DNA from 2 places in the Mesorhizobium vachelliae genome. Region 1 is predicted to be linked to the other one. Evidence: riboswitches for the same ligand, from Rfam matches in the RefSeq annotation. Region 1 holds a riboswitch; the other holds the start of a gene.
The links. A riboswitch is a leader RNA that binds a small molecule or an ion and turns the genes downstream of it on or off. The one in region 1 is predicted to bind fluoride.

Region 1 (15,221 bases):
GCTGCTGGTCGCGGTGCGATGGTGGGCAACGGTATCGTAGTTGATGCCCTTGCCGGCAATATAGTCCTTGAGCCTCCTTGCAATCGTCATCGTAGGCGCCTTTCTATCGGGGTGACGCGTCAGAGAACGAGACCGCTATTGTCCTCTCATCATTTTTCCTGTCAACGAAGAACGCGAGCCGGCTAGCGTAAACGGCGAGCCGATTACGGTCCCATGCCAAATGACAGGACGCGGGTAAGTTCGGTGTAGTCAGATTCGAGCACCATGATCGTAACAAAGACCAGGATCAGCAGTGGGGGCACCAGGATCGCATAGGCAAGCGCTAGCCGCTCCCACGCCATATGCATGAACACGGCCACGATCAGCCCGGCCTTGAGCATCATGAACGTAACGATCAGGCCCCACCTGAGAAGTCCCTGGAGGCCGAAGTAGTCGATGCTGTAGGAGCCGGCGCTGAGGATGAACAACCAGGCCCATACGACGAGATAAAGCTTGATCGGGTGCTGCTGACCTTCGGCATGTGTCACTGTGGTCGCCGGGGCGATGACATTTCCATGCAGCCCGTGATCCTGCGCTTCCGCCTGTGCCATCGCTCCACCTCACCAAAGATAGAAGAACGCGAAGATAAACACCCACACCAGATCAACGAAGTGCCAGTACAACCCCAAGATCTCGACGCTCTCGTATTGGCCGCGACGACTGGTGAAGAACCCGCGCGCGCCGGTTTCGAAGTCGCCGCGCCATACCTTTCGCGCGGTGATCAACAGGAAGATCACGCCGATCGTGACATGGGTGCCGTGGAACCCGGTGATCATGAAGAAGGATGAGCCGAACTGCACGGCGCCCCACGGATTCGTCCAAGGGCGCACGCCCTCGGTGATAAGCTTGGTCCATTCGAAAGCCTGCATGCTCACGAAGGTCGCACCGAGAGCGGCAGTGAGCAGCATGAAGACTGCAGTCTTCCTGCGTTCATGCCGGTAGCCGAAGTTGACGGCCATCGCCATCGTGCCGCTGGAGGATATGAGCACGAAGGTCATGATGGCGATCAGGATCAGCGGAATGTCCTTGCCGAACAAATGCAGCGCGAAAACCTCGCTGGGATTGGGCCATGGCACTGTCGTCGACATGCGTGCCGTCATGTAGGACAGCAGGAAGCAGCCAAAAATGAAGGTGTCGCTGAGCAGAAAGATCCACATCATGGCCTTTGCCCAGGAGACGTTCTTGAACGCCCTCTGGTCGGAAGACCAGTCAGCGGCGATGCCGCGCAGGCCAGGTGGCCGCGAAACGGGACGATTGCCATGTCCCAGCGTGGTCTCGGTCATCCGCTTTTCCTTCCAAAGCTCAACCGGATTGCCGCCATTTCTGACGGATTCGTGCATCAAAACCACATTCGCAGCGCCGCGCGTTCAACGCGGCGCCCTAGGTCAGGAGTCCGCGACAAATATCGATCAGATCAGCCGCCCATCCCATGAGCACCGAGAAGAGCGCCAGCCAGACCACGAGCAGGACATGCCAGTACATCGCGCAGAGTTCGGTCGACAGAACCAACCCTTCTGATCGGGAGCCTTGCCATGCGCGGACGTTGACCCGGCCGAGCGCGACCAGCCCGCCGACGATGTGAAGGCCATGCATCGCCGTGAGGAGATAAAAGAAGCTGGCGGCCGGGTTCGAGGTTGCGAAATAGCCCTGCGCCGCGAAATCGCGCCAGGCCAGCAATTGTCCTGCCAGAAAGCCGGCGGAGGCGAGGGCGCAGGTGAGAAGGGCGAGCCGCAGATTGCCGATCTGCCTTTTATGAGCAGCGGAGACCGCGCCCTGAAGCGCCACGCTCGCCCAACCCAGCATCGCCGTGTTGAGCCACAGCACCCTGGGCACGGGAGCCGGCTGCCAGTCGCTATAGACCATGCGCATGAAGTAGGCGCTGATGAGCAGTGCGAACAACGTGCCGACCACCGCGAGGAACACGCCAAGGCCGATCTTGGCCGGGTGCATGAGTGGCGCTTCCGTCCCGGGAAAGGCCGTCACCGGACCGGCCTCAAGCCAGGGTTTGGACATCAACCGCTGGCGCGATAGCCACCAGCCGGCCACCGCGGCTACAAGTGCGAGGAAGATCACAATCGCGCTCATGTGCTGCCGCCTTGGGTGATCGGGCGCGGATCGTTCTGTGGGATGAAGTCCTCCGGGGCGCCGGGTACGCTATAGTCGTAGGCCCAGCGATATACGACTGGCAGCTCCTTGCCGAAATTGCCGTGCGGGGGCGGCGTGCCTGCAGTCTGCCACTCCAGTGTCGTTGCCCGCCATGGGTTGTTGCCGGCCTCACGGCCGTGGCGGATGCTCCAGAGGAGGTTGAAGAGGAACACCATCTGGGCCATGCCAACGGTCAGTGCGGCAATGGTGATAAACTGGTTGAGCGTATGCACCGACGGAGGGACAAAGGCAGTCTCGCCGATCTCGGGGTAACGCCTTGGTACGCCGACCAACCCGACATAATGCATGGGGAAGAAGATCAGATAGGCGCCGAGGAAGGTTACCCAGAAATGGAAACGTCCCATCGTTTCGTTGAGCATCCGGCCGGTGATCTTGGGGTACCAATGATAGATTGCGCCGAAGACGACGAGGACGGGTGCCACGCCCATTACCATGTGGAAGTGCGCGACCACGAACATCGTCTGCGCCAGCGGCACGTCGACCACCACGTTGCCAAGGAACAGGCCGCTCAATCCGCCATTGATGAAGGTGACGATGAAGGCGAGCGCAAACAGCATCGGAATGGTCAGATGGATGTCGCCGCGCCACAGCGTCAGCACCCAGTTGTAGACCTTGATGGCGGTTGGGATTGCGATGATCAGGGTGGTGGTGGCGAAGAAGAAGCCGAAATAGGGGTGCATGCCTGAGACATACATGTGGTGCGCCCAGACCACGAAGCTGAGGGCTCCTATGGCAATGATGGCCCAGACCATCATGCGATAGCCGAAGATGTTCTTGCGGGCATGGGTGCTGATGAGGTCGGAGACGATACCGAAGGCGGGCAGCGCCACGATGTAGACCTCAGGATGGCCGAAGAACCAGAAAAGGTGCTGGAACATGATCGGGCTGCCGCCGTCATGCGGTAGCGGAGTTGCGCCCATCTCGACGATCGCCGGCATGAAGAAGCTCGATCCGATCAACCGGTCGAACAACATCATGACGCACGCAACGAAGAGCGCGGGGAAGGCAAGCAGGGCCATGACCGTAGCCGTGAAAATGCCCCAGACTGTCAACGGCAAGCGCATCAGCGTCATGCCGCGCGTGCGGCCCTGAAGCACGGTAACGACATAGTTCAGACCGCCCATGGTGAAGCCGATGATGAACAGGATGAGGGAAACAAGCATCAGGATGATGCCCCAATCCGTTCCGCCGGGCGTGCCTGAGGTGATGGCCTGCGGGGGATAGAGCGTCCATCCCGCACCGGTCGGGCCGCCGGGCGCGAAGAAGCTGCCGACCAGCACCAGAACAGCAAGCAGGTAGACCCAGTAGCTCAGCATGTTGACATAGGGAAACACCATGTCGCGCGCGCCGACCATCAAGGGGATCAGGTAGTTGCCGAAACCGCCGAGGAAGAGCGCGGTCAGGAGATAGATCACCATGATCATGCCGTGCATGGTCATGAACTGATAGTACATGTCAGGCGTGATCGCGGTGAACGTCTCGGGGAAACCAAGCTTCAGGCGCATTAGCCAAGACAGTACGAGCGCGACGAGGCCGATGGCGGAGGCCGTGCCGGCGTATTGAATGGCGATGACCTTGGCGTCCTGTGAAAAGACGTATTTCGTCCACCAGCTGTGCGGATGATAGAGCTCGACCTCAGGCACTTCCGCTACCGGAATGAGGCCTGCTCCATGAGGCGCGACGTCAACCATCTCTACACCTCTTCGTTCGTTTCAGTCTTTCCTGCGAGGCGACTCCTGCGCCGTCTCGCCAATGCCTTTCCTAGTTGGCCTGCACCGTTACCGGGACCATCAGCGCGCCTGTCTTGGCGGGCGCCGACAGTTGGGCAAAAGTCGATTGTTGCTGGAGCCAGGCCTGGTAGTCCTGTTCGGAATCGACCTTCACGACGCCACGCATGAAGGCGTGGCCAACGCCGCAAAGCTGGGAGCAAAGGATTTCGAATGTTCCGGTCCTGGTCGGAGTGAACCAGAAATAGGTGACCATGCCCGGCACCATGTCCATCTTGGCGCGGAATTCCGGAATGTAGAAATCGTGGATCACGTCGATTGAGCGCAGCAGGACCTTGACCGGTTTGCCGACGGGCAGGTGCAGGTCGGCCGCCACGACCAGGATATCGTCCTGGCCGTTCGGATCCTGCGGATTGAGGCCGAGCGGATCGTCGGGGCTGATAAAGCGTGCGTTTGTCGTTCCAAGCTTGCCGTCCTTGCCCGGCAAGCGGAAGCTCCATTGCCATTGCTGCGCAAAGACCTCGATCTCGGTCGCGTTCTTGGGGACAGTGACGAACTGGGCCCACACGAACAGGCCGGGTGCGAGCAATGACGCGACGCCAATGGCGGTGAACACGGTCAGCCAGGTTTCAAGCTTCCTGCTTTCGGGTTCGTACGCGGCCTCCCGTCCCTCCCTGTGCCGGAAGCGGAAAATGCAATAGGCCATAAACAGGACGACGGCAGAGAAGACTGTCCCGGTGATCCAGAAAGTGATGACAAGGGTGTTGTCGATATAGCCCCAGTTGGAGGCTATCGGCGTTGACCACCAAGGGCTCAGCACATGGAACAGGACCGAGCCTACGACAATCAGAACGAGTACGAGCGCTACCGCCATCGTCCGTTCCTCCGGCATCCTGAGGGACGCTGTCCCGCAGGAAGAACCGCGTACATAATAGCTCAATTTGTCGCTGGAATTCCAGAGCCGACTGTCTTTTGAGGAAAAGTCGTCGCCCGCGGCTGGCCTAAAGCGCGTCGCGATCTTTCAGATTCGCTCCATGCGCTTTAGGTTTTTGATTTTGCGCATGTCTTTGCCCCGAAACCGGTTACCACTTTCGGGAGACATGCTTTAGATCAGCAGCAGGCCCTTCATCGAGGCGTTGCCCTTGCGGCCGATGATGATGTGGTCGTGCACGGCAATGCCGAGGGGCTTGGCCGTATCGATGATCTGCTTGGTCATCTCGATGTCCGCGCGCGACGGCGTCGGATCCCCCGAGGGATGGTTGTGGACCAGGATGACGGCGCTGGCGGAGAGCTCGAGCGCGCGCTTCACCACCTCGCGCGGATAGACAGGCGTGTGGTCGACGGTGCCGGTCTGCTGCACCTCGTCGGCGATCAGTCCGTTCTTCTTGTCGAGGAACAGGATGCGGAACTGCTCGCGGTTCTCGAAAGCCATGGCCGAGCGGCAATAGTCGAGCAGTTGCGTCCAGTTGGACAGGACTTCGCGACCGCGCACCTCGCCGCGCGCCATGCGCTGGGCCGTCGCGGCGATGACCTTGAGATCGGTCGCGACGGCCGGCCCGATGCCTTTGACTTCCTCGAGCAGGGATGCCGGCGCGCCGAGCACCTCGGCCAGCGAGCCGAAGCGGGCGATCAGCGCCTTGGCGATCGGCTTGGTGTCGACGCGCGGAATCAGCCGGAAGAGCAGCAATTCGAGAAGCTCGTAGTCGGGCAGGGCGTCCGGCCCGCCGGCGACGAAGCGTTCGCGCAGACGGTCGCGATGGCCGTGATAGTGCGGCTTCTCCTCCGCCACGGCCTTCTTCTGTGGCTTCTGTGGTGGTTCGATCCAGGCTTCGGAAAAGAATGCCCGCTCGTCCTCGACTTTCGCCATAGCCCGCCCATCCCCTCCAGGCTTCCGGTCAAAAGACTAAAGCAATTCCAGGAAAAGTGTGAAGCGGTTTTCCGTTCGGAATTGCGTCGAAACAAGAGGATAGAGCGAAAACCGCTCTACGCCGGCAGGCCGGGGCGGTCGAGCTTTTTCGGCGACAGCGTGAAGATCTCGCAGCCGGTGTCGGTGACGCCGATCGTGTGCTCGTACTGCGCCGACAGCGAGCGGTCGCGCGTGACCGCGGTCCAGCCGTCCGACAGCACTTTCACGTGCGGGCGGCCGAGATTGATCATCGGCTCGACCGTGAAGATCATGCCGGGCCGCATCTCGACGCCTTCATTGACGGTGCCGTAATGCAGGATGTTCGGCGCGTCGTGGAAAAGCTGGCCGACGCCGTGGCCGCAGAAATCGCGCACCACCGAGCAGCGCTCGGCCTCGGCATAGGTCTGGATCGCGGCGCCGATGGCGCCGGTGCGGGCACCGGGCTTGATCGCGGCAATGCCGCGCATCAGGCATTCGTAAGTAACCTCAAGCAGCCGTTCGGCAGCGCGCTTGATCGTGCCCACCGGATACATGCGCGAGGAATCGCCGTGCCAGCCATCGAGGATATAAGTGACGTCGATGTTGACGATGTCGCCTTCCTTCAGCGGCTTGTTGTCGGGAATGCCGTGGCAGACGACATGGTTGATCGAGGTGCAGGACGACTTGGTGTAGCCGCGATAGTTGAGCGTCGCCGGCAGCGCGCCATGGTCCATGCCGAATTCGAAGACGAAGCGGTCGATCGCGTCCGTCGTCACCCCGGGCTTCACCATCGGCACAAGCTCGTCGAGGCAGCGCGCGGTGAGATCGCAAGCCTTGCGCATGCCGGCAAAGCCTTCCTCGCCATAAAGGCGGATCTGGCCGGTGTTTCGAAGGGGTGCGGTGGAGGCGTCGAGATAGGTAACCATTATTGTCCGTTTGCCGGCATTGGCTCCAAAGGAGGCGAATGCGAAAAATCTGCTCCAGATTTGGCACCGGAAGCCGCAAGGTTCAAGGACGAAGTGCGATTGCGGCGTCCATTGCGGCTTTCCTTTAGCCATTCGATCGGTTAGGCCGGTCCTGATATCCGGAGACCGCCTTGAAGGCACCTGAACGCGAAAGATCGAAGCTGCTGCCGGTCAGGACCGCTTTTGCGGGCCTGATGGCGCTGCTGATGCTCGCGCTGCTGAGCTTCGCCCAGGCCGAAATCTCCATGTCGGCCGCCTCGCTCTCGGGCGGCTCCAGCATCAGCGCCGCCCGCCAGAGCGACACGATCGCGCTGCTCAGGACGACCGGCAAGGCGCAGGCGCTTGAAGTCCGGGCCAGCCGGCCGCTTCCGATAAAGCTCGTCAGCGGCAATCCCGGCGCGCTCGCGCCCGCATCCGATTTCCTGGTCATCGGTCAGGCGTTGCCCGCCGAAATGGGCGTCACGCCCGTACGGGGAAGCGCGACAGCTTCGCGCACCAACCAGCCGCGCGCTCCGCCCGCCGCGTAAGGCCTGGCCGCAAAGCGCGGCATTCAAATCAAGACATTCCTTCGCGTCGCGATCCGGCGACGGCCGCTGGCCGTGCGTCGGTTGCGTGCGCGTCAGTTCGGATACCGTTCAATGCAACGCATCAAGACGTTCAAGACACTCACCCGCGCGGCGGCCGCGGCCTGCTTCCTGGCGATTCAGGCCGTAATCTGCATCGGCACCGTTTACTGGGCCGTTGCCGCCACCCTTCGCATGGAAGGAACGGCGGCGATCATGCTCGCGGCCATCTTCGCGCTGCCGTCCGCCTATGTGCTGATGGTGGTCACCCGCATGGCCTATGATGCCGAGACCGACCCGGCCAACCAATAGCGGCAAGGGCATGGAAGAGGGACAAAAGGCAGGGCGATGCGGGTTGCGTCGCCTTGTCACATAATGGTTATCCTGCGGCCTTACTCAGGTTTTCCAGCCCCGGCGCCTGCCGGACTTCCCCAGCCGTAATCAACAACAGGTATTTCCATGCGCCAGATCGTCCTCGCCGCCCTATTGCTGGCATCCACCGTAGCGGGGGCCGCCGCTGCCGACAGCACGCTGGTGCTCTATACGAGCCAGCCGAACACCGACGCCCAGCAGACCGTCGACGCCTTCATGGCGAAGAACCCGGGCATCAAGGTCGACTGGGTACGCGATGGCACGCCGAAGATCCTGGCGAAGCTCCATGCCGAGATCGAGGCCGGCCAGCCGCAGGCCGATGTGCTCCTGATCGCCGATGTCGTGACCATGGAAGGCCTCAAGAAAGAAGGCCGGCTGCTCGCTTACCCGGAGGCCAAGGTCGACGGCCTCGACGCCGCGCTTTACGACAAGGACAAGACCTATTTCTCGACCAAGCTGATCACCACCGGCATCGTCTACAACACCAAGGCGCCTTTCGTGCCGACGAGCTGGGAAGACCTGAAGAAGCCGGAGGCCAAGGGCCTGATCGCGATGCCGAGCCCCCTGACTTCGGGCGCGGCGATGATCCACACGGTGACGTTGACGGGCAATTTGCCGGAGGGCTGGGACTATTATGGTGCGCTGGCCAAGAACGGCGCGCAGGCCAATGGCGGCAATGGCGACGTGCTGAAGGCGGTCAGCGGCGGCGACAAGCTGTTCGGCATGATCGTCGACTACATGCCGATCCGCGAGAAGGCCAAGGGCGCACCGGTGGAGTTCGTCTTCCCGAAGGAAGGCGTGTCGGCCGTCACCGAACCGGTCGCGATCCTCTCGACAGCCAGGAACAAGGACGCCGCCAAGGCCTTCGTCGATTTCCTTTTGTCGAAGGACGGCCAGGAAGTGACCGCCAAGATGGGCTACATCCCGGCACGCGCCGACGTTGCGCTGCCGGCCGGCTATCCCGACCGCGCCTCGATCAAGGTGCTCGATTATGATGCGGCTGCCGCGCTCGCCAACGACGCCCAGAACAAGGAGAAGTTCAGCGCGGTGATGAGCCAGTAAGCGGCCCGGAAGGCAAGTTTGGCCTCCGCGGAACATCGCATCGCCGGATCGAGCCCGGCGTTGCCGCCGGCAGGCGGCTTCGAGCTGTCGGCCCCGGTATCCGGCCAGCGTCTGTCGGCGCTGGCGGTGCTCTCGGTCATCGCGGTGCTCAGCCTGCTGCCTATGGCGCGTCTCGTGCTTGCAGCGATCGCGCCAGGCGGTGAGGCCGATTTCACCGCCTTCGCCGGGCGGCTTGCCAGCCCTGCCGCGCTCAAGGCGATGTGGCACACGCTGGATACCGCCTTCTTTGGCGCGTTGCTGGCGCTCTGCCTCGGCGTTCCGTTCGCTGTCGCGGTGACGATGACCGATCTGCCGGGACGAAAGATCCTCGGCTTCCTGCTGCTGTTGCCGCTGATGATCGCGCCGCAGGTCACGGCGCTCGCCTGGCTGCATCTCTTCGGCCCGTCGAGCACGCTGCTCGGAATGCTTGGGCTGGCGCCTGCGCCCGGCAGCGGCAATCCGATGCTTGGTCGAGCCGGCATCATCCTTCTCTATGGCGTCCAGCACGCGCCGATCGTCTTCATCACCATGCGGGCAGGGCTGTCGCGCGTGCCGCGCGATCTGGTCGAGGCGGGGCGATCCTGCGGTGCCCGGCCGCTCGGCGTGCTGCGGACCATCGTGCTGCCCGTCGTGCGGCCCTACGTGGTGGCCGCCGCGGCGCTTGCCTTCGTCTCGGGCGTCGGCAATTTCGGCATACCGGCGCTGCTCGGCATGCCCGTCAATTATCTCACGCTGCCGACCTTGATCTATCAGGACCTGTCGAGTTTTGGGCCGAGTGTCTTGCCGCAGATCGCGGCGCTGTCGGTGCTGGTCGGCGCCTTGGCGCTTGTCGGCATGGTCTTCCAGTCGCTGGCGCTGCGGGGTGCAGGGCATCGCATCGTTGCCGGCACACCGGCGCAATTCGAACTCGGACGCTGGCGTATGCCGCTCGCTTGTGCCGGTTGGCTGGTCATCGGCCTGATCCTCGTTCTTCCGGCCTGCGCATTGCTGGCGACGTCGCTGGTGCCGTCCTTCGGCGTGCCGCTCGGCCCGCGGACGGCAACGATCGCCAACTATACGGAAGTGCTTGTCCGGCAGGCATCCACGGTGCGGGCCTTCCGCAATTCGCTGCTCTTTGCCGGCGGCGCGGCGCTGATGCTTGCCCTTGGCGTCATTCCGATGGCCGCGCGGCTCGAGCGTTTCGATAGGCGCTGGCGGCGCGTGCTCGGCGGCATCGTCGACCTGCCTTACACGATCCCCGGCGTGGTGCTCGCCATCGCCTGCATCCTTCTGTTCCTGCGGCCGCTGCCGCTGATCGGCAGCCTCTATGCGACCGCGTCGATCATCCTGGTCGCCTACGCGATGCGCTTCCTGACGCTGGCGATGAAACCGGTGACGACGGCCGTCGGGCAGATTCCGCGCGATCTCGATGAAGCGGCGGCGGTGTCCGGCGCCGGCCGGTTCCGGCGGCTGTGGACGATCACCGCGCCGCTCGCGGCGCCCGCGGCCGTGGCGGGCGGGCTGCTGGTGTTCATGAGCGCATTCAACGAGTTGACGGTTTCGGCGCTGCTGTGGTCGAGCGGCAAGGAAACGCTCGGCGTCGTGCTGTTCAGTCTGGAAGAGGCTGGGCTCGGCACGCAGGCGGCGGCAATCGCCGTGTCCACGATCGTCGTGGTGATCCTGCTGCTTCTGATGCTCGACCGGTTCGGCCGTCGCTTGCCGGCAGGCGTGTTGCCCTGGCGCTAATCTTTTATTTTTCCGCAATTCCGGACGGAAGACCGCCGCGCGCTTTTCCTAGAATTGCTCTTAAGCGCCCGGCACCACCCAGGCATCGGACACGGCGACATGCACGCGCTGTCCCGTCGCCAAGGCTTCGGTGCTGTCGACCAGCAGATGCTGTCCGTGCTCGGAGAGCGCCAGCCGCACTTCATGCACCGGTCCGCGATAGACGCTGTCCAGCACCGTCGCCGGCAGGCCTTCGGCCGCGATGCGCAAGGCTTCCGGGCGCAGCAGGACCTTGACCGCGCCGGCCGGCTTGTCGTGGCTGCGCGCCGCGAGCCGATGGCCGGCGATATCGATGATCGAGGCCTTGTCCGAATGGCGCACGGTGTTGCCCGAGACCAGGCTGCCGCGGCCGACGAAACCGGCAACCGCGGCGTCGGCGGGGGAACGATAGATTTCCTGCGGAGGGGCGGCCTGCAGCAGCCTGCCTTTGCTCATCACGGCGACACGATCCGCCAGCGCCAGCGCCTCGGCCTGGTCATGCGTGACATAGACGATCGTCGCGCCGGTGCGGCGGTGGATATCGCGGAAGGCATCGACCATGGCCGAGCGCAGATGCATGTCGAGATTGGCGAGCGGCTCGTCGAACAGGATGATGCCGGCCTCCGCGACCAGGCAGCGCGCGAGCGCCACGCGCTGCCTCTGGCCGCCCGACAGCTCGTCGATGCGGCGCTTGGCGAAGCCGCCGAGGCCGACGATGTCGAGCACGGATGCGACGCGGGCTGGGATGCCGGCGGATGGCACATGCCTGGCCTTCAACGGATAGGCGACGTTTTCGGCGACATCCATGTGCGGCCATAGCGCGTAGGACTGGAAAACGACGCCGACATTGCGCGCCTCAGGCGGCAGCTGCCGCTTCGGGTCGGCGACAAGCGCACCGCCAAGGAACACGCGGCCTTCGCTCGGCGCCTCGAAGCCGGCGATCAGCCGCAGCATCGTCGTCTTGCCGCAGCCGGAAGGGCCGAGCAGCGCCGTGAACGATCCCTGCGGAAAGGCCAGCGAAACGCCGTCCAGCGCGGTGGTGTCGCCATAGCGCTTGATAAGGGACTCGACCCGGATTTCGCTCATCTTTCGCCCACGGCAGCTGTGATGGCCGGCAATACGGTGGAAATCCGGCATTGGCAATGCAGGCGGCATCGATGCGGACCGGCGCCGATCTGCCGCGCCCGCGAACCGATTCTTCACCGCACTGAGGTCACATTTGCGAGTCAGAAGCCCGCAAAAGCAACTTTTCGGAACGAGCGGCGTTGCTCCGGCTGCGCCAGTTCGGGAGACAGGGAATGGACAGACTGCAATTCGAGGTGCCGGTGCGTATTGCGCCCGCGCCCGGCCTGCCGGTCGAGGAAATCTACGGCGTCGAGCAGGCGCTCGATTTTCTGCAGGATTGGCCGAAGCGCCGCCAGGGCAAGGTCTATGAAGCCGCGTTCAACGCCTGCTTCGGCGCGACTGTCGATGTCGCCAGCACCGAGGAAGCCTGCCGCGCCTTCGCGGCCTTCTGTCGTGTCAGCGGATTGCTGGCGAAGGACGCGATGTTTCCCGGCAAGCTCGGCAGCAGGGCAGGGACGTATCGCGAGGCGCGGGCTTAGAGCGCGTCGCAATCTTCCAGATTCGCTCCATCCGCTTTAGGTTTTGATTTTACGCATGTCTCTATCCCGAAACCGGTTCCCGCTTCGGGAGGCATGCTTTAGGGCCGGAAAACCGGACAATAACTCTCTCACGTTTCGAGTTGAAATGCGTTCGCCAATGCCGCCGGGCCGGCCTTGTCGGCACTCTGAAACAATCCTATGTTGTTTTACGGGGATGGAGTCCCCCAAAACCGCCCGATGAGGGCTGATGACTCCTGCAGCGTGGAAATGCGCGGCGGGAGTCGGACGAGTGAAAGACCGGCCCGCCATCGCGCGGGCTTTTTTGTTGCCGTTTCAGCGCCTGAGGCTGCTTGGGGAGAGGAGCGCGCGATGGAAAATGTGTGGCTGGTTTCGGCGGTCTGGTTGGGGCTGGCGCTGCTGGCTTCCGTCATCTCCATCCGGGTTGCGATGTCGGTCGCCCTCGTCGAGATCATCGTCGGGGCCGTCGCCGGCAATACGATCGGCCTTCACCTGACCGAATGGGTGAACTTTCTGGCAGGGTTCGGTGCGATCCTGCTGACCTTCCTGGCCGGCACCGAAATCGACGGCACTGTCGTGCGCAAGCACTTCCGATCGAGCATGTCGATCGGCGTCGTCGGATTTCTGGCGCCCTATATCGGCGTCCTGCTCTATGCCCACTACGCAATCGGCTGGCCCTGGCCGCAGGCCCAGATCGCCGGGATATCGCTTTCGACGACCTCCGTCGCGGTCGTCTATGCGGTCATGGTCGAGACTGGCTTCAACAAGACCGAGATGGGCAAGATCATCCTTGCCGCCTGCTTCATCAACGACCTCGGCACGGTGCTCGCTCTCGGCGTCGTCTTCGCCCATTTCGACTACTGGCTGGCGCTGTTCGGCGCCGTGACGGCAGTGGCTCTGTGGATGCTGCCCCGCTTCGCCCCGTGGTTCTTCGACCGGGTTGGCCATCGCGTCAGCGAACCGGAAACGAAGTTCATCTCGCTTGTCCTGCTCGGCCTTGGCGGGCTTGCCACTGTCGCGGGCAGCGAGGCGGTGCTTCCCGCTTACCTTGTCGGCATGGCGCTGGCACCCACCTTCCTCGCCGATCCGGAGCTGCCGCACCGGATGCGCATCATCGCCTTCACGATTCTCACGCCCTTCTATTTCCTGAAGGCCGGTTCGCTTGTCGATTTTCATGCCGTGATCTCGGCGGCCGGCCTGATCGCCACCTTTCTCGCGATCAAGATGGCCACCAAATTCGTCGGCATCCTGCCGCTCACCAAGGCTTTTCGTTTTGGCGCGCGCGAAGGCATGTACACCACGCTGCTGATGTCGACCGGGCTGACCTTCGGCACGATTTCGGCGCTCTTCGGTCTCACCAACCACATCATCGACCGAGAGCAGTACACGATCCTGGTGACGGCCGTGATCGGCAGCGCGCTGGTGCCGACGATCATCGCGCAGCGCTGGTTCCAACCGGATTTCAAGCCGATCGAAGGTGCTGCCCGCCCGGCACGGCCGGCGGAGGAGGAGGCCTGACATGTACGGCAGGATCCTCATCGCCAATGACGGTTCGGATGGAGCCGCCAAGGCGCTTGCTGTCGCTCTCAAGCTGGCTCACCGCCTCAAGGCCCCGCTTGCCATGATCTCGGTTGAGGAAATGCCGCATATCCCTGCGACGATCGACGAAGTCGTCGAGGACAGGCTCGATGAAGATCACCGCTACCAGCAAGTGATCGCGCAGGCGCAGTTTCACGCCAAGGCCGCCCAGGTGAAGCTCGAGGCCCATGTCGTCGCCGGCCATGCCGTGCCCTGCATCGTCGAATTCATCGAGCGCGGCGGCTTCGATCTTCTGGTGATCGGCTATATGGGCCATTCCGCCATCTACAACAGGCTGATCGGCAGCACGACGGATCGTCTGGTCGAACTCGCGCCTTGTCATGTGCTGGTCGTCAAATGAGAGAGATCATGTCCATTGGATCGATCATCGTGCGCGACAGGGACGCGGCCGGCAGCGGCGCAGGCCCGACGGGCGCCATGCAGGCCGAAGCGAAAAAACCCGAACCGCGTCCCGATCCGGCGCTCACGGAAAGCATCCTCGGCGGCGTGCCGGAAGAAGCCGGTGCCGAGCCGGCCTGTTTCACCGATCTCAATCTCGATCAGATCGTCGCGGCCGTGATCAATGGGCGTCAGGAATACAATCTGGTCCCGTTCTTCCGCGCCCCGCTCCTTCAGGCCGATGCCGTTCGCTACCGGCACGAGGTGTTCCGAGATCTTGAAGACGGCGCCGTGAGCGGGGCCGTCAGGCGGTTTGCGCAGCGCATGCGCGAGCTGCGCGAAACCCTCGCAAAGGCAGCCAAGCTCCACTACCGCTACCAGAAGGAGCGAGTGGTTCTCGATGCCGTGACGAGCTATTGCGAGGCCGCGACCGATCTTAGCGGCGATTTTTCCCAGGCGCGGTTGCAGTCGCGAGGGCTGATCGCATTCCGGGACTTCCTCGCCCGGCACACCTGTTCCAGCCAGTTCCTTGCCCTTCGCCGGGAGGCGATGCGGATCAAGGATGAGCTTTCGAACGTTCGCTACTGTCTTCACATCAAGGGCGGCCACATCAGGGTGCGCAAGCCGGAGAACGAAATCGATTACAGCGCGGAGGTGGAAAAGACCTTCGACAGGTTCAATCGCGGCGCCGTGAAGGACTATCTCGCCAACTTCTCCGATTTCTTCGAGATGAACCATATCGAGGCGGCCGTGCTTGGCATGGTGGCGCAACTCTATCCGCCGTTATTCGAGGCGCTGGACACCTTCTGCGCCGCGAACGCGACGTTCGTCGACCCGAAGATCAGCGCCTTCGACCGGCAGGCGCAGTTCTATCTCGCCTATCTGGACTACATTGCGCCGCTGCGTCGTGACGGGCTCGATTTCTGCTATCCCGAAGTCCTGAGCGGCGGCAAAGACATCTGCAGCACCGGCAGCTTCGATCTCGCTCTTGCGCAGAAGCTTCACGCCGAGAAAGCGGTCGTCGTCGGCAACGACTTTCATCTGAACGGCGCCGAGCGCAT
Region 2 (15,221 bases), on a different contig from region 1:
CTACAGCGGTGACGATGGCAGCGTCTGCGGTGAGGCCTGGGTCCTGAACAAGATCACCGACCGCTTCTCCTATCAGGTGCATCACGTGCCGCATCTGCCGCAGGTCGCGATCACCGACTTCCGCAACATCCGCCAGCACCGTTATGAGCCGTCAAGCGACGAATGGCCGATCGGCCGTCACTATTGCCGCGCCACCGTCAACCTGTCGGATGGCCGCGACCGCTCGATCTTCTACCTGATCGAGGAAGGCCAGGGCTTTGCCTCGATCGGCGACAACGTCGAATTCTGCGTGTCGGGCTTCGACCGCTGGCTGGTCTACAACGGCCGCTGCCGCGTGCTGCGGTAGGGGGTGCCGATATTCAGGTGATGCCGGCTTGCGAATGGCGGCGTCCTGCGCTTCCGGTGCTCACGTACTTTAAGTACGCTCCGCTCCGGTTCTCGGACACCGTCATTCTCGACTCGGCCTGACCTGAATCTCGACACCCCCCGGCATTCAAACTCCTAGCTCAAGTTCGAGCCAGCCCGCGCCAGCAGCAGCGCACGCTCCCGCGCATTGCCGGTCAGCTCGGCGGCGCGGCGAAACTCCGCGCGGGCCTCCTCCATCCGTCCGAGCCTGGCCAGAAGGTCGCCGCGCACCGTGGGCAAGAGATGGGTATCCTTGAGCCGCGGCTCGTCCCGCAACGCATCGGCGATGGCCAGTCCTTGCGCCGGGCCGAACGCCATGCCGACCGCGACCGCACGATTGATCTCGACGATCGGCGAGGGGGCCGCCAGCGCGAGCGCCTGGTAGTAGGCGGCAATGGCGATCCAGTCGGTGTCTGCCGCGCTGACCGCGCGGGCATGGCAGGCCGCGATCATCGTCTGCAACTGATAGGGGCCGGGCGACGGCGTGAGCGCCATCGCGCGTTTCAGCCCGTCGAGGCCGCGCCGGATCAGCGACCAGTCCCAACGGCCGCGGTCCTGGTCGAGCAGCAGGATCGGATTGCCCGCTCCGTCGGTGCGGGTGCCGAAGCGCGAGGCGCTGAGTTCCATCAGCGACAGCAGTCCGATCGCCTCCGGTTGCTCCGGCATCAGCGCTACCAGCAAGCGGCCGAGGCGCATCGCCTCGTTGCCGAGATCTGCGCGCAGCCAGTCCGGTCCGGAGGAAGCGACATAGCCTTCGTTGAAGATCAGATAGATCACCTCCAGCACGGCGCCGAGGCGCTCGCGCCGCTCTTGCCCGCGCGGTGTCTCGAAGGCGATGCCGGCATCACGCAATGTCCGCTTGGCGCGCACGATCCGCTGCGCAACCGTGGCCTCCGGCACCAGGAAGGCGCGCGCGATCTCCGCCGTCGACAATCCGCCGAGCATGCGCAAGGCAAGTGCCGCGCGCTGCTCGGCCGGCAGCACCGGATGACAAGAGGTGAAGATCAGCCGCAATAGATCGTCGTCAATATCCTCATCGAGCGCGGCCTCGATGTCGGGCATCTGGCGCTCCAGTTCGGCAAGATCGATCGCCAGCTCGCGGTGCTTGCCGTCGAGCATAACCGTTCGGCGCAGCCGGTCGAGCGCCCTGTTGGTGGCGACCCGCGCCAGCCAGGCGGTCGGGTTATGCGGGATGCCATCCCGGGGCCAGCGCTCCAGCGCCGTCAGGAATGCATCCTGCACAACCTCCTCGGCCAGCCCGAAATCGCGCAGATAGCGTGTGAGCCTGGCGGCGAGCCTTGGTTGCTCGATCCGCCAGACCGCTTCGATGGTTGCGGCTGCGGTCAACTCTTCAGCCCGCTGAAACCTTCGGCCGCCTTCTGGACATCCTCGGGAAAATCGCTCAGCTCCTGAACGCGGCGGACCTCGATGACGTCATTCTCCCCGGCGGGGCAGCGGCGGGCCCACTCGATGGCCTCCTCGCGCGAACGTACGTCGATCATCCAGTAGCCGCCGAGCACTTCCTTGACCTCCGCGAAGGGACCGTCGGTGACGGTCGGCTTGCCGCCCTTGAAGGAAACCCGCGCGCCCGAGGACGGCGGATGCAGCCCGTCGAGCGCAAGCAGCACGCCGGCCCGCTTGAGCTCCTCATTGTATTTCATCATCGCCTCCACCGCCTCGGCGCTCGGCATCACGTCGGGAGCCGCGGTCGCATAGCCGCCGGGGATCATCAGCATCATGAAGCGCATCGGTATCTTCCTTTCGATTGGGTTGCTTCGATCCTACGACGAACGAGGATCGGCGGAATCGACAACAGTGCAAAAATTAGGTCGATCGATCCTGGGCCCCGTGTCGACCACGAGACATCGCCGTCGTTACACCCGCACGCCTTGCCCGGACAGATAGGCACAGATCAGCTCGCCGAGCTGCCTCTGCAATTCCGGCGCGTCGAGCATGTTGCGGCGCGCCGCATTATGGATCACGCCTTCGACCGCCGAGGAGAGCACGCGCGCCATCGTCTCGGTATCCTTGCGGCGCTTGCGGTATTGCGCGACGGCCGCCGCGTAATGTTCAAGATAGCGCGCCTGGAACGAAGCATGCGCGGCGCGTGAGCCGCGGTCGCCGGGCGCCTCGTCGAGCAGCACCTGGTGCAGCGTCGGATGGACCGAGTGCGCGCCGATCATGCCGCGCACCAGCTCGCGCGCGAATTGCCTCAGCGGCTTCTCATCTGCCGCCGCTTCACGAATCACCGACAGCACATGGTCGAAGTGACGGCGCCGGATCGCTTCGACCAGCGCGAGCTTGTCGGGAAAATATTGATAGAGCGAGCCGATGCTGACGCCTGCGGCTTCCGCCACCTTGTTGGTGGAAAAGCCCGCCCAGCCGAGCTCGCTCAGAACCTGAGCACCGGCTTCGATGATCGCCTCGACGGTGGCGATCGAACGTGCCTGGCGCGGCTGCTTGCGCATGCGTGCGGCCGGCTTTGCAATGCGAGTAGACATGCAGGCCCGTCTCCCGAGAATATAAACAGGATACTCACATTCATTTCACCAACGCAAATGGGGCCGCAAAGATGAGTGGCAAGACCTTGCTGAGGGGTATGCTTGCCTATCAGGCCTGGGCGAATGACGAGCTCGTGGAGAAGCTTGCAGGGCTGGATCCGTCAAGCGAAGCCGGGGCACGTCACGCTGCGATCCACCTGATGAACCATATCCATATCGTGTCGCGGATATTTGCCGCGCACCTGAAGGGCGTTGCCCATGGCTATGCGAGCGACAACACCGAGGAGACGCCCGAGCCGGTTGCTCTGGGCGCCGCCTTGGCCGAGGTCGACCGATGGTATCTGGACTATCTCGAAACCGTTGCGGAGCAAGAGCTTGACGACCCGGTTGCCTTCACCTTCACCGACGGCGACAAGGGCCGCATGACAAGGTAGGAGATGCTGACCCATGTCGTCCTGCACGGCAGCTACCATCGCGGCGAGATCGGCCGCATGCTGGCCGGGATCGCGGTCTCGCCGCCCTGGGACACCTACGCCGTCCATCTGCATCGCTCCGAGCCGGCGCGCCGCCTGCAGCGCGAGCGTGAGCTCACGGAGGTCTGGGGGCAGTGAATGAATGTGAGCCCAAAGCTCACTTTTTGCACAGTAAGCTTTTGTCCGGACACGGGCCCGTTTCATCTGTAGATGTTTTTGCTGGACAAGATAAAGCGGGCGTTCGGCTGCTCATTCTCTATTGTGAGCATTGCGCTCACATTCCGATATAAGGTTATGCTGTTGGCCGATGGATGATCAGGCGATAGAAGCCATGCGAAAATCTGTCCGGTGAGCCGTCACTTAGAAAGTGACAGATTCGCTCACAATTTTTCAATGGGATGCGTTTCCTGTAACCAAAATTCAATAACTGAAAATCATTGTGTTGCTTCGCTGGCTAGACAGTCGCGAGTCAGATATGCATAGACACGCCGGGTCACTCACGACCATTGGCAAAACGCAAGGGGCATCGCATGGCAAAGACGACAACCAAGGCGCCGGCGGCGAAAGCGCCGGCAAAGAAGCCGGCAGCTAAGGCTGCCGCGAAACCTGCAGCAGTGAAGAAGGCAGCGGCGCCGAAGGCAGCCGCCAAGGCTCCGGCCAAGGCAGCAGCCAAGCCGGCGGCAAAGCCTGCCGCAAAGGCAGCGGCCAAGCCGGCCGCCAAGGCAGCAGCCAAGCCCGCCGCCAAGGCAGCAGCCAAGCCCGCCGCCGCCAAGAAGCCGGCAGCGAAGGCCGCGGCCAAGCCCGCCGCCAAGGCTCCGCTGAAGGCCGCCGCCGCCAAGGCGCCGGCCGCTGTGAAGAAGGCAGCTCCGGCGAAGAAGCCGGCCGCCAAGAAGTAATCGCGTAGCTTTGCTCGCGAACCGCAAGAGGTGAGGGCGGGTGCCATCTGGGCATCCCTCTCGCCAATTCGGTGTCAGAGCGAGCGAAGCCGGAGCGAACGCTCCTCCTAAAGCTCTCGGAAATTTTGCTGCGAGCAAAACTTCCGGGAGCTTTTTTATTGGCGCGCCTGCGCCGGCAAAAGCATTGGCTAATCCGGATCGGCCTGCTGGCCGTTGCCCTTCGGACCCTGATCGGTCAACAGTGCGGCAAAACAACTGGGAACCCGATCATGCCGAAACTGCTCTACGCTTCCACGTCTCCCTACAGTTCGAAGGTCCGCATGGCGGCCGCCTATGCCGGCATCTCCATCGACCTCGTGCCAGTGAAGACGGAGGACAAGCCCGCCGAGCTGATCTCATCCAATCCGCTCGGCAAGATCCCGGTGCTGGTGCTGGAGGACGGCCGCTCGATTTATGACAGTCGCGCCATCACCCAGCATCTCAACCGGCTGTCGAAGAACGCGCTGTTCCCGCGCAATCCCGACAAGCGGCTCGATGCGGAGGTTCTCGAGGCGCTGGCCGACGGCATCTGCGACTGCGCGCTGTCGATGGTCTATGAGCGCCGCACGCGGCCCGAGGCGATGGTCTATCAGCCCTGGCTCGACCGGCAATGGACGAAGATCGCCACCGCGCTCGACCTCATCAACGCCAACCCGCCGAAGCTGCCGAAGAAGATCACGGCCGGCCACATGGCGCTACGCGCAACCCTCGGCTATCTCGCGCTGCGCTTTTCCGGCCAATGGGAGAAGGGCCGCGGCCGGCTCGTGCGCTGGGCCGGGCGGTTTGATGAGAAGTTCCCGGAGTTGAAGGCAAGTGTGCCGGGGTAGGATACAGCTGATCTCCCCCCCTTGAGGAGGAGATGCCCGGCAGGGCAGTCTCACGTAGAACGCCAACCTCGTCTGCCGTCATAAAGGGCCTTGGCGCTTCACGCGCGGCGACCCCCTCTGTCGCCTTCGGCGACATCTCCCCCTCAAGGGGGGAGATTGGCGAGCTTGAACCTCGCCTGCTTCCATGCTTGCCTGACATCACCCAAGTGGGAGTGGTGAGCATGGCGAAGTCAGTCACCCAAACCAGTGCCGCGCCCGACCCGATGGTCGCGCGCCTTCGTGCTGCCCTCGGGCAACGAGCCTTCACCGAGCAGAAGATGTTCGGCGGCACCTGCTTCATGATCAACGGCAACATGCTGATCGGCACCTCGAAGCGTGGGCTTCTGGTGCGCGTCGGCAAGGACGCGCATGCGGCGGCGGTAGCTCGTCCTCATGCGCGACTGATGGAGATGGGCGGGCGTTCGATGGAAGGCTACCTCCATGTCGCGCCGGAAGGCACGGCGAGCGAAGCTGATCTCGCCGGTTGGCTGGCTCTCGCGCTCGCCTTCGTCGAGACGCTGCCGCCGAAAGTCAAATCCGCGAAAAAGCGCGTTTGAGGCAACAAGGACAGCAAGCGCCAGGCACAAAAAAAGCCGGGCGCAAGGCCCGGCTTTTCTGTGTCGTGGCTTCTAACGACTTAGAACTTCATACCGACGCCGAAGGTGACGCGGTTGTCGGAAGCTTTGACCTTGCCGACATTGTCGAAGTTCTTGCTGCCGTAGTCGGTGTAACGGTACTCGACGCGGCCGAACACGTTGTCCGTGATCTTGATGTCGGTGCCGGCGCCGGCCGTCCAGCCGAACATGCCCTTGCTGTCGCTGGTCCCGAGAACGTCGTCGGTGACCTTCTGGTTCTTGGCCGCGAGACCGCCCGTGCCGTAGAGCAGGATCTCGGGGGTCACGGCATAGCCGAGGCGAGCGCGCAGCGAGCCTTCGAGGCCCGACTTGGCGCTGAAGCCGTTCGAAGAGCCCTTGGTACCGTTGTAGCCGAGGTCGGCTTCAGCACCGTACACGAAGTTCTCCTGCTGCCACTGGTAGCCGCCGAACACGCCGCCGACGAAACCCTTGGTGCCGATATTGGTGCCCTGGTCCTTCAGCTTGGCGTGACCGCCGAAGCCATAGCCGGCGCTAAGACCGACATAGGGGCCGGCCCAGGAAGCAACCGGAAGCTCCGCAACCGGGGCGGGAGCCGGCGGCTCTTCGGAAACGACGTCGGCCGCAAAGGCGGTACCACCAAAGGCGAACAGCCCGAGCGCAGCGGCAAGCGGCGCGAATTTGAGATTGGTCTTCATTATATACTCCTTAAGCCACAAGACACTTAGGCTTGTTTGTTCATGAAACGCCCCGGCCCGTCCGGGGGGATAAACGGGCTTGGCGCTCAACGGTTCCAAATGTCGTGCTGAAATGCGGCTGAAGCGAACCTGAACTTGGGTCATTCCCAGGCGCGAATGAGGCCGAAAGGTGACGTTGCATCTTCGCAACAGCGAATGTCAGCAGGCTAAGTATGTTGCGCTGCACACCGCTTGGTTCAAGGGCTCCAGCGACATATATTCTTGTATGTAGCGCCCCGAATCCACGGGGATAGACGCGCGTCCGGGCCGCTTCGCCACATTCCTGCCCCAGGTGGAAATGGCATTTAACGTTTGGCCCGTCATATTGTGCCGGCTTCCCGGAATCGTGAAGCCGATTGAGGATTGACACCATGAAAGAAGCCGCTGCCGTCGCGCTGGTGACGGGTGGAGCAAGACGGATCGGCAAGGCGATTGTCGAGGATTTGGCCGCCAATGGCTTTGCCGTCGCCATCCATGCCAATCGCTCCGGCGACAAGGCCGAGGCGCTGGCGAGCAAGATCATCGGCGAGGGCGGCCGCGCCGCCGTGGTCGCCGCCGACCTGACGGACATGAACGCCGTTGGCGATCTTGTCGGCAGGTCCGAGGCCGCGCTCGGCCCTGTCACGCTGCTGATCAACAATGCTTCCTTGTTCGTCGACGACCGGGTGGAAGATTTCGACTGGCAGGCGTGGGACCGCCATTTCGCCATCCACGTGAAGACGCCGGCGCTTTTGGCGCAGACCTTTGCCCGCGCTTTGCGCGAAGGCCAGGAGGGGCTGATCGTCAACATGATCGATCAGCGCGTCTGGCGACCGACGCCGCGCTATTTCTCCTATGCGCTGTCGAAATCGGCGCTGTGGACGCAAACCCAGATGCTGGCGCAGGCGCTCGGACCACGCATCCGCGTCAACGCCATTGGCCCCGGCCCGACACTGAAGAACAAGCGCCAGGACGACGATGATTTCGGCAAGCAGGTCGAAGGCCTGATCCTGAAGCGCGGCCCGCAATTGTCCGAATTCGGCGCCACGATCCGCTATCTCTGGCAGGCGCGCTCGGTGACAGGCCAGATGATCGCGCTAGACGGCGGCCAGCATCTTGCGTGGCAGACGCCCGATGTGACAGGCATGGTGGAATGAGTCCCTCAGCCCAAAGACATAAGCGAAACGGCGCCGCCGACGATCTGCCGCCCGATGTCGATCTCGACATCGAGGACGAGGCGGCGGAGGAGATTGTCGAACCGGAGTCGGTCCCGACCGGCCCCGAAGTCGCCTTCACGGCCATCGACTGGACGCCGCATGCCGGCGACGCCGACGGCATGGTCGGCGCCGAGGTGATCCAGACCTTCGTCAAGCGGCTGCCCAACCAGCCCGGCGTCTATCGCATGATGAATGCTGCCGGCGACGTGCTCTATGTCGGCAAGGCGCGCAGCCTGAAGAAGCGCGTCACCAACTATGCGCAGGGGCGCTTCCACACAGCCCGCATCGGCCGGATGGTGCGCGAGACGGCGACGATGGAATTCGTCGTCACCCGCACCGAGATCGAGGCGCTGCTGCTCGAGGCCAACCTCATCAAGCGGCTGAGGCCCCGCTTCAACGTGCTGATGCGGGACGACAAGTCGTTCCCCTACATCCTGTTGACCGGAGACCATGTCTCGCCCGGCATCTACAAGCATCGCGGCGCGCGCTCGCGCAAGGGCGACTATTTCGGCCCCTTCGCCTCGGCCGGCGCGGTCGGCCGCACCATCAATTCGCTGCAGCGCGCCTTCCTGCTCAGAAGCTGCACCAACTCCTTCTACGAGAACCGCACGCGGCCCTGCCTGCTCTACCAGATCAAGCGCTGCGCCGGCCCCTGCACCGGCGAGATCTCGCATGAGGGCTATGCCGAGCTGGTCGAAGAAGCGAAGGATTTCCTCTCCGGCCGCAGCCAGAAGGTGAAGACCGAGATCTCGGCCGCCATGCAGCAGGCTTCCGAAGAGCTCGATTTCGAGCGCGCCGCCATCTACCGCGACCGGCTTGCGGCGCTCTCGCATGTGCAGGCGCATCAGGGCATCAACCCGCAGACGGTCGAGGAGGCCGACGTCTTCGCCATCCACCAGGAAGGCGGCCAGACCTGCATCCAGGTGTTTTTCTTCCGCACCGGCCAGAACTGGGGCAACCGCGCCTATTTCCCCAAGGCCGATCCGGCGCTCGAGCCGGCCGAGGTGCTGGGCTCGTTCCTGGCGCAATTCTATGACGACAAGCTGCCGGCGCGCGCGCTGCTGCTGTCACAGACTGCGCAGGAACAGGAACTGCTCGCCGAGGCGCTCTCGACCCATGCCGGCCGCAAGATATCCATCTCGGTGCCGCAGCGCGGCGAGAAGAAGGATCTGACCGATCACGCGCTGCAGAACGCGCGCGAGGCGCTCGGTCGCAGGCTGGCAGAGACCTCGACCCAGGCGCGGCTGCTGACGGGCTTCGCCGAGACCTTCGGCTTGGCGAAGCCGCCGGTGCGCATCGAGGTCTACGACAACTCGCACATCATGGGCACCAACGCGGTCGGCGCCATGGTCGTCGCCGGCCCGGAAGGTTTCGTGAAGAACCAGTACCGCAAATTCAACATCCGCTCGACCGAGATCACGCCGGGCGACGATTTCGGCATGATGCGCGAGGTGATGCAGCGGCGCTTTTCGCGGCTGCTCAAGGAGCATGGCGACGAGCAGCCCGGCGCGACCGCGGACGATGACGCCGGCGAGGAGGATCTGGTCGCCGGCAATGGCGGCTTCCCCGCCTGGCCCGACGTCATCCTGATCGACGGCGGCCAGGGCCAGATGACGGCGGTGCGCCAGATCCTTGCCGACCTCGGCGTCGAGGACCGCGTCGTCGCTATCGGCATCGCCAAGGGCCAGGACCGCGACGCCGGGCGCGAGCGCTTCTTCGTCAAGGGCAGGGACTCTTTCATGTTGCCGGTGCGCGATCCGGTGCTCTATTTCGTCCAGCGCCTGCGCGACGAGGTGCACCGCTTCGCCATCGGCTCGCACCGGGCTCGGCGCAAGAAGGAGATGGTGAAAAGCCCGCTCGACGAGATCGCCGGCATTGGCCCCGGCCGCAAGCGCGCCCTGCTGCTCGCCTTCGGCACCGCCAAGGCGGTCAGCCGCGCCGCGGTCGAGGACCTGGTCAAGGTCGACGGCATTTCGGAGCATGTCGCAAAGCTGGTCTACAATCACTTCCACGAGAGCTGAGGGCCGGTTTCGGGCACGGAAGTTTGACGGATCGGACGATGGGCCGCAGAGGCCCTGGTCGGTACAAGTGCTATTTTTGACTGGTCAATCGAATCTCGCCTGTTGACCCCCTACATTCGCTTCTGATTTGAGTACGTCTGGCGGAGGAGATTTCCCGAGACGACATGGCACAGCGCGCGTTCAACCTGCCGAACATCCTCACTTATGCCCGCATCGTCGCGGTGCCGCTGGTCGTGCTGTGCTTTTTTCTTGAAGGACATCTGAAGTCGTCCGACTTCGCCCGCTGGTCGGCGCTGGTCATTTTCCTGCTCGCCTCCATCACCGATTACTTCGACGGCTATTTCGCGCGCGCCTGGCAGCAGACCTCCAACATCGGCAAGATGCTCGACCCGATCGCCGATAAATTGCTGGTCGCCACCTGCCTGCTCCTGCTTGCCGCCGACACCGACCGCCATGGCGGCATCGCCGGCTGGTCGCTCTGGGCGGCGATCATCATCCTGTGCCGCGAGATCCTTGTCTCGGGCCTGCGCGAATATCTGGCTGCCTTGAAAGTCTCGGTGCCGGTGACGCAGCTCGCCAAGTGGAAGACCACCATCCAGATGGTCGCGATCGCCTTCCTGCTGGTCGGCCCGGCCGGCGACAAGATCTTCCCCCTGACCACCCAGATCGGCTTGGTGCTGCTGTGGATCGCGGCGCTTGTCACTCTTTACACCGGCTACGACTATTTCCGCGCCGGCCTCAAGCACATCATGGACGAGTGAAGACAATGTCCACGAAGCTCATCTATTTCGCCTGGGTGCGCGAGCGGATCGGCAAGCCGGAAGAGGACGTCGAATTGCCTTCCGGCATCGAGACGGTCGCCGATCTGCTGCGCTGGCTGAAGTCGCGCGGCGAGGAATATGAGAACGCGCTGCAGTATCCCGACGTCATCCGCGTCGCCATCAACCAGGAACATGTCGGCCACCGCGAAAAGATAGCGGGCGCGCGCGAGATCGCGCTGTTTCCGCCGATGACCGGAGGCTGAGATGGCCGGCGCGGTCGTGCCCGCCATCCGCATCCAGCGCGAGGATTTCGACGTCGCCGCCGAGATCGCCGGCCTGACCAAGGGCCGCGCCGACATCGGCGCCGTGGTCACTTTTTCAGGCCTTTGCCGTGATGAGCAGGGCGCGCTGTCGGCGCTCGAGCTCGAGCACTATCCCGGCATGGCGCAGGCCGAGATCGGCCGCATCGCCGCGCAAGCCCTCGAGCGCTGGCCGCTGCAGGGCCTCACCGTCATCCATCGCCATGGAAAGATAGCGCCGGGCGAGAACATCGTGCTGGTGGTCGCGGCCTCGTCGCACCGGCAGGCGGCGTTCGAAGCGGCGAATTTCCTGATGGATTATCTGAAGTCGCGCGCGCCCTTCTGGAAGAAGGAGCATCTTGCCGACGGCTCTCAGGGCGGCTGGGTCGAGGCCAAGGAAGCCGACGATCACGCTGCGGACCGCTGGAAGAAGCAGGGCGAATAATGCATGTCGCCCAGAAGTGCGCAGCGGTTCTGGGGCAACGACATGCATCAGAAAAACTCCCGTTCGGCCATCGAACGACCGCAATTCTTCCCAAAGCTTGCTAATCGGTTTGATTTGCTTGGCGGAGCAATCTCATGCTGGACCGAATTGCGGAATTCTTCATCTTCGGGCTGGTGCCGCTGGTCGTCGGCGTGCTTGCCGTGCCGGAGCTGACCAGTGCCGGCGAAAGGACGATCGCGGGCGAGGTGATCTATCGCGAGCGCATCGTCCTGCCGCCCGATGCCGTGCTGATGGTCGAACTTGCTGATGTCTCGCTGGCCGACGCGCCGGCGACCGTGATCGCCAAGCGCAGGATTACGCTCACCGGCCAGGTGCCGATCAGGTTCGACATCGGTTTCGATCCCAAGGCGATCCGGAAGGGCCGGACCTATGCGCTGCAGGCGCGCATCACCGTTGATGATCGGTTGCTTTTCGCCAACGATGTCCACCACCATGTCGATCCCTTGGACGGCAAGTCGCAGACCGTCGTGCTGAAGATGGCGGCGAGTTGAGCTTCACCAAGCGAATTCGGGCATCTGCGGAAGATCAAGCCTGCGGCGGCGGCGCTGCCGGCGTCAGGCCGTGGCGAAGCATGATCTCCTTCATCTTCGCCCGGTCGGGCGGGCCGGCCAAGGCAGCGTTCAACAGCGCGAAGGTCTCGCGGAAATACTCCGGTCCGATCGCCGCCGGCGACACCACACAGAGCACCTTGGCGGCTTTTTCGCCGTTGTTGTCGAAACGATGGACCGCTCCGCGCGGGATGCATAGCGCTTGTCCTGGGCCGACATCGTGCGGGTGGCCGTCGACTGTCCAGGTGAGGGTTCCCTCTACACCGTAGATAGTTTCCTCGTAGCGGTCGTGGCTGTGAGCCGGGGCTAGCAGGCGCTTCGAGCCCGGCACCGTCACTTCGAATGCCGCGATGCTTCCGTTGGACTGGTCGCCCGTGAGCAGGAAGCGCACGATCACTCCGTCATGGCTGAACGTCTCATCCGCCGGATTGATCCGGACCTGGCTGGCTTTGTCTAGCATTGCACCCTCCCGTATGGTAAATTGAATTTACCAACTGAGTAAACTCAATTTACCGGAGTGTCAATGCCGTCGCTTGATGAAAATCCGCTGAAGAAGCCTCCCTTGATCGGCGCGTTGCTGCGCGTGCCGGCCATGGCCATTCACCGCAGGCTGATCCGCGAGCTTAAGGCGTCCGGGTTCGATGATCTGACGCCGCCGCATATGGCGGTGATCCAGTATCCCGGACCGGACGGTATGCGACCGAGCGCGCTTGCCGAGCGCGCGGCAATGAGCAAACAAGCCATGAATCAGTTGCTGAAGACGCTGGAAGGAATGGGCTACATCACCCGCGGTGGGGCATCTGGAGACGCCGGCGGAACCGTCGTCAGCTTCACGGACCGGGGCAGGGCCGCCTATCAGAAGATGGCCGACATCCTGCTCGACATCGAACGGGAATGGGCAGAGGAGCTTGGACCAAAGCGCTTCCGTGAACTGAAGGCGCTGCTCGGCGACCTCTGGGACACGCCGCTGGTTCGCTGACCCGATTGACCCTGCAGAAGCGAACGCTTAGCTTGCCGTAAAAATGGGGATGGGGTTCCCCCGAGACCGCCCTTATGGGCTGATGACTCCTGCCAGGCGTGCTCTTGCGCGGCAGGATTTGTTTTCCCGCTCGTATCATGCCTGATTTCGTGAGGTGATTCCGTCTGGGATCGCGTTTTGGAAAGGCATTGAAACGATGACCCTTGCGGCTTGCGCCCTTGTCCTGATCGGCGGTTTCCTCGGCGGCATTTCCCGCTTTTTCCTGTCCGGGGTGGTCGGCCGCCGCATTGGCGAGACCTTTCCCTGGGGCACGCTGGCGGTCAACGTCTCCGGCGCCCTTGCCATCGGCGCTTTCGCCGGCGCGGCGCGGTCGGTCGGCGGCGTCTTTGCCAGCGATCTCGTGCGCGACCTGATCGTCGTCGGCCTGTTTGGCGGCTACACCACGGTGTCGTCCTTCTGCCTGCAGACGCTGAACCTCGGGCTCGACGGTGAAGGGCGGCTCGCCGCCTTCAATGTCGTCGCTTCTTCGGTGCTGTGCGTGCTGTTCGTCGCCCTCGGCTTCTGGGCGGTAGTGTGGGTGGTTGATTCAACCACCTGGGCGATGGGTTCAACCACCGGGGCTGCGGGCTAAGCGATGACCGACAGGCAGATGGCTATGCGGCTTTATCTGGCGGTCGGGTGCGGCGCGGCTATCGGCTCATTGGCCCGCTTCCTGTCGGGTTATGTGATTGTCTCGCTGCTCGGCCTGAACGCGCTTTGGTCGACCGCTTTCGTCAACGTCGTCGGCTCCTGGGTCATCATGGCCTTCGCCACGTTGACCGGGCCGGACGGCCGCCTGATGGTCGGCCCGGCCGGCCGCAATTTCGTCATGGCCGGCTTCTGCGGCGGGCTCACCACGTTTTCGGCGATGAGCCTCGACACCTTCATCCTGCTGTTCGAGGGCGACTGGCCGCTGGCCGCGACCTATCTCATCAGTGTGGTCGGCCTGTCGCTCGCCGCCGCCTGGCTAGGCTACCTCATGGCGTCCAGGCTCAACCGCTTGCCGGTCGACAGCTAGAGCAATTCCAGGAAAAGTGTGAGCGGTTTTCCGTCCGGAATTGCGTCAAAACAAAGGGATAGAGCGGTTCGCCGTTTCTGTGAAACGGTGAAACGCTCTAACAAGGGAGAAGAACATGGAACTTCCCGCGCAATGCGCGCTGCTCAGGATCTTCTTCGGCGAGGACGACAGGGCCGCTGACGGCAAGCCGCTGCACGAGGCGATCGTCATCAAGGCGCGCGAGGCCGGCATGGCCGGCGCCACGGTGCTGAGAGGTCCGCTCGGCTTTGGCCGTTCCAGCGTGCTCCACACCGCCAAGATCCTGCGCCTGTCGCAAGATCTGCCGATCGTCGTCGAGATCGTCGATGCGCCCGAGAAGATCGATGCGCTGATCCCGGAGATCAAGGCGCTAACCAAGGCAAAGAGCTGCCTGATCACCAGGGAGAAGGTGGAGGTCATCCGCTACGGCGACGGGGACTGAACCCGCCATCTCCCATCATCCGCCACGAAGCCGGCGGCCGATCGTCCTTTCGTCGAAGATACCGGCGGAAAAGAGTTTCATGGCCTCTACCGCCAAGTCCGACGCCTCGGGACTGCCTATGACGATGCCGCGCTCCTCGCAGACCTCGTCATAGATACGCTTCAACAGGACGAGGTCGTCCGGATAGGCAACGCCACTTTCAGAAACATGAGGCTTGATCATGCTTCCCTCCCTCGGTTCGGGCGGAAGCGCGGTGGTCGCTTACAGCCGGCGACGCCCAGTGCCATTTTGTCGCCGATTTCGCTGAACCTAGGGCAGGCAGCGGATATGGCCACCCGTTTCAAAATAAAAACGGCCCGCTCGAGCGGGCCGTTCCGTGAAACTCGACTTTGCGCCTCAGCCGACGATCTCGGTATCCGAGAACCAGTATTTGATCTCCTGCGTGGCAGTCTCCGGCGCGTCCGAGCCATGCACCGAATTCTCGCCGATCGAGAGCGCATGCACCTTGCGGATGGTGCCCTCGGCGGCATTGGCCGGGTTGGTGGCGCCCATCACTTCACGGTTCCTGGCGATGGCGTTCTCGCCCTCCAGCACCTGCACGATAGTCGGGCCCGACGACATGGACTCGACGAGCTCGCCGAAGAACGGACGCTCCTTATGGACGGCGTAGAAGCCTTCGGCCTCGCGGCGGCTCATCCACACGCGGCGCGATGCGACGACGCGCAGGCCGGCGTCTTCCAGCATCTTGGTGATGGCGCCCGTCAGGTTGCGCCTGGTAGCGTCGGGCTTGATCATGGAGAAGGTGCGTTCGATCGCCATTGGGTCGTCCTTGTTCTGGGAATGGAAATTGGAGTGGCGGGCTCTATACAAGCCGCTTCGCGCCTT

Region 2: another riboswitch for fluoride. It lies ahead of crcB (fluoride efflux transporter CrcB); the one in region 1 lies ahead of RFM41_RS29035 (cation:proton antiporter).

Annotation. Positions count from the first base shown of each region.
Region 1 covers NZ_JAVIIR010000018.1:65,574-80,794, reverse strand. The annotation lists gene RFM41_RS29105 (aminoacyl-tRNA deacylase) at 1-90, opposite strand, end outside; gene RFM41_RS29100 (cytochrome C oxidase subunit IV family protein) at 204-590, opposite strand; gene RFM41_RS29095 (heme-copper oxidase subunit III family protein) at 600-1,322, opposite strand; gene RFM41_RS29090 (cytochrome c oxidase subunit 3) at 1,420-2,124, opposite strand; gene RFM41_RS29085 (cbb3-type cytochrome c oxidase subunit I) at 2,121-3,896, opposite strand; gene RFM41_RS29080 (cytochrome c oxidase subunit II) at 3,967-4,806, opposite strand; gene radC (RadC family protein) at 5,038-5,799, opposite strand; gene map (type I methionyl aminopeptidase) at 5,916-6,743, opposite strand; gene RFM41_RS29065 (hypothetical protein) at 6,914-7,309, shown strand; gene RFM41_RS29060 (hypothetical protein) at 7,421-7,657, shown strand; gene RFM41_RS29055 (ABC transporter substrate-binding protein) at 7,805-8,779, shown strand; gene RFM41_RS29050 (ABC transporter permease) at 8,942-10,543, shown strand; gene RFM41_RS29045 (ABC transporter ATP-binding protein) at 10,604-11,647, opposite strand; gene RFM41_RS29040 (DUF982 domain-containing protein) at 11,860-12,165, shown strand; fluoride riboswitch at 12,367-12,429, shown strand; gene RFM41_RS29035 (cation:proton antiporter) at 12,535-13,701, shown strand; gene RFM41_RS29030 (universal stress protein) at 13,703-14,122, shown strand; gene RFM41_RS29025 (MutS-related protein) at 14,131-15,221, shown strand, end outside.
Region 2 covers NZ_JAVIIR010000002.1:39,135-54,355, reverse strand. The annotation lists gene RFM41_RS03865 (hypothetical protein) at 1-346, shown strand, start outside; gene RFM41_RS03860 (RNA polymerase sigma factor) at 502-1,752, opposite strand; gene RFM41_RS03855 (YciI family protein) at 1,749-2,153, opposite strand; gene RFM41_RS03850 (TetR/AcrR family transcriptional regulator) at 2,280-2,873, opposite strand; gene RFM41_RS03845 (damage-inducible protein DinB) at 2,978-3,340, shown strand; gene RFM41_RS03840 (DinB family protein) at 3,344-3,517, shown strand; gene RFM41_RS03835 (hypothetical protein) at 3,910-4,275, shown strand; gene RFM41_RS03830 (glutathione S-transferase) at 4,545-5,141, shown strand; gene RFM41_RS03825 (TfoX/Sxy family protein) at 5,363-5,737, shown strand; gene RFM41_RS03820 (outer membrane protein) at 5,818-6,471, opposite strand; gene RFM41_RS03815 (SDR family oxidoreductase) at 6,882-7,646, shown strand; gene uvrC (excinuclease ABC subunit UvrC) at 7,643-9,727, shown strand; gene pgsA (CDP-diacylglycerol--glycerol-3-phosphate 3-phosphatidyltransferase) at 9,892-10,488, shown strand; gene moaD (molybdopterin converting factor subunit 1) at 10,494-10,751, shown strand; gene RFM41_RS03795 (molybdenum cofactor biosynthesis protein MoaE) at 10,753-11,232, shown strand; gene RFM41_RS03790 (YbaY family lipoprotein) at 11,367-11,783, shown strand; gene RFM41_RS03785 (cupin domain-containing protein) at 11,818-12,300, opposite strand; gene RFM41_RS03780 (MarR family winged helix-turn-helix transcriptional regulator) at 12,364-12,819, shown strand; fluoride riboswitch at 12,856-12,918, shown strand; gene crcB (fluoride efflux transporter CrcB) at 13,016-13,450, shown strand; gene crcB (fluoride efflux transporter CrcB) at 13,454-13,876, shown strand; gene RFM41_RS03765 (DUF190 domain-containing protein) at 13,992-14,336, shown strand; gene RFM41_RS03760 (hypothetical protein) at 14,352-14,558, opposite strand; gene ndk (nucleoside-diphosphate kinase) at 14,733-15,155, opposite strand.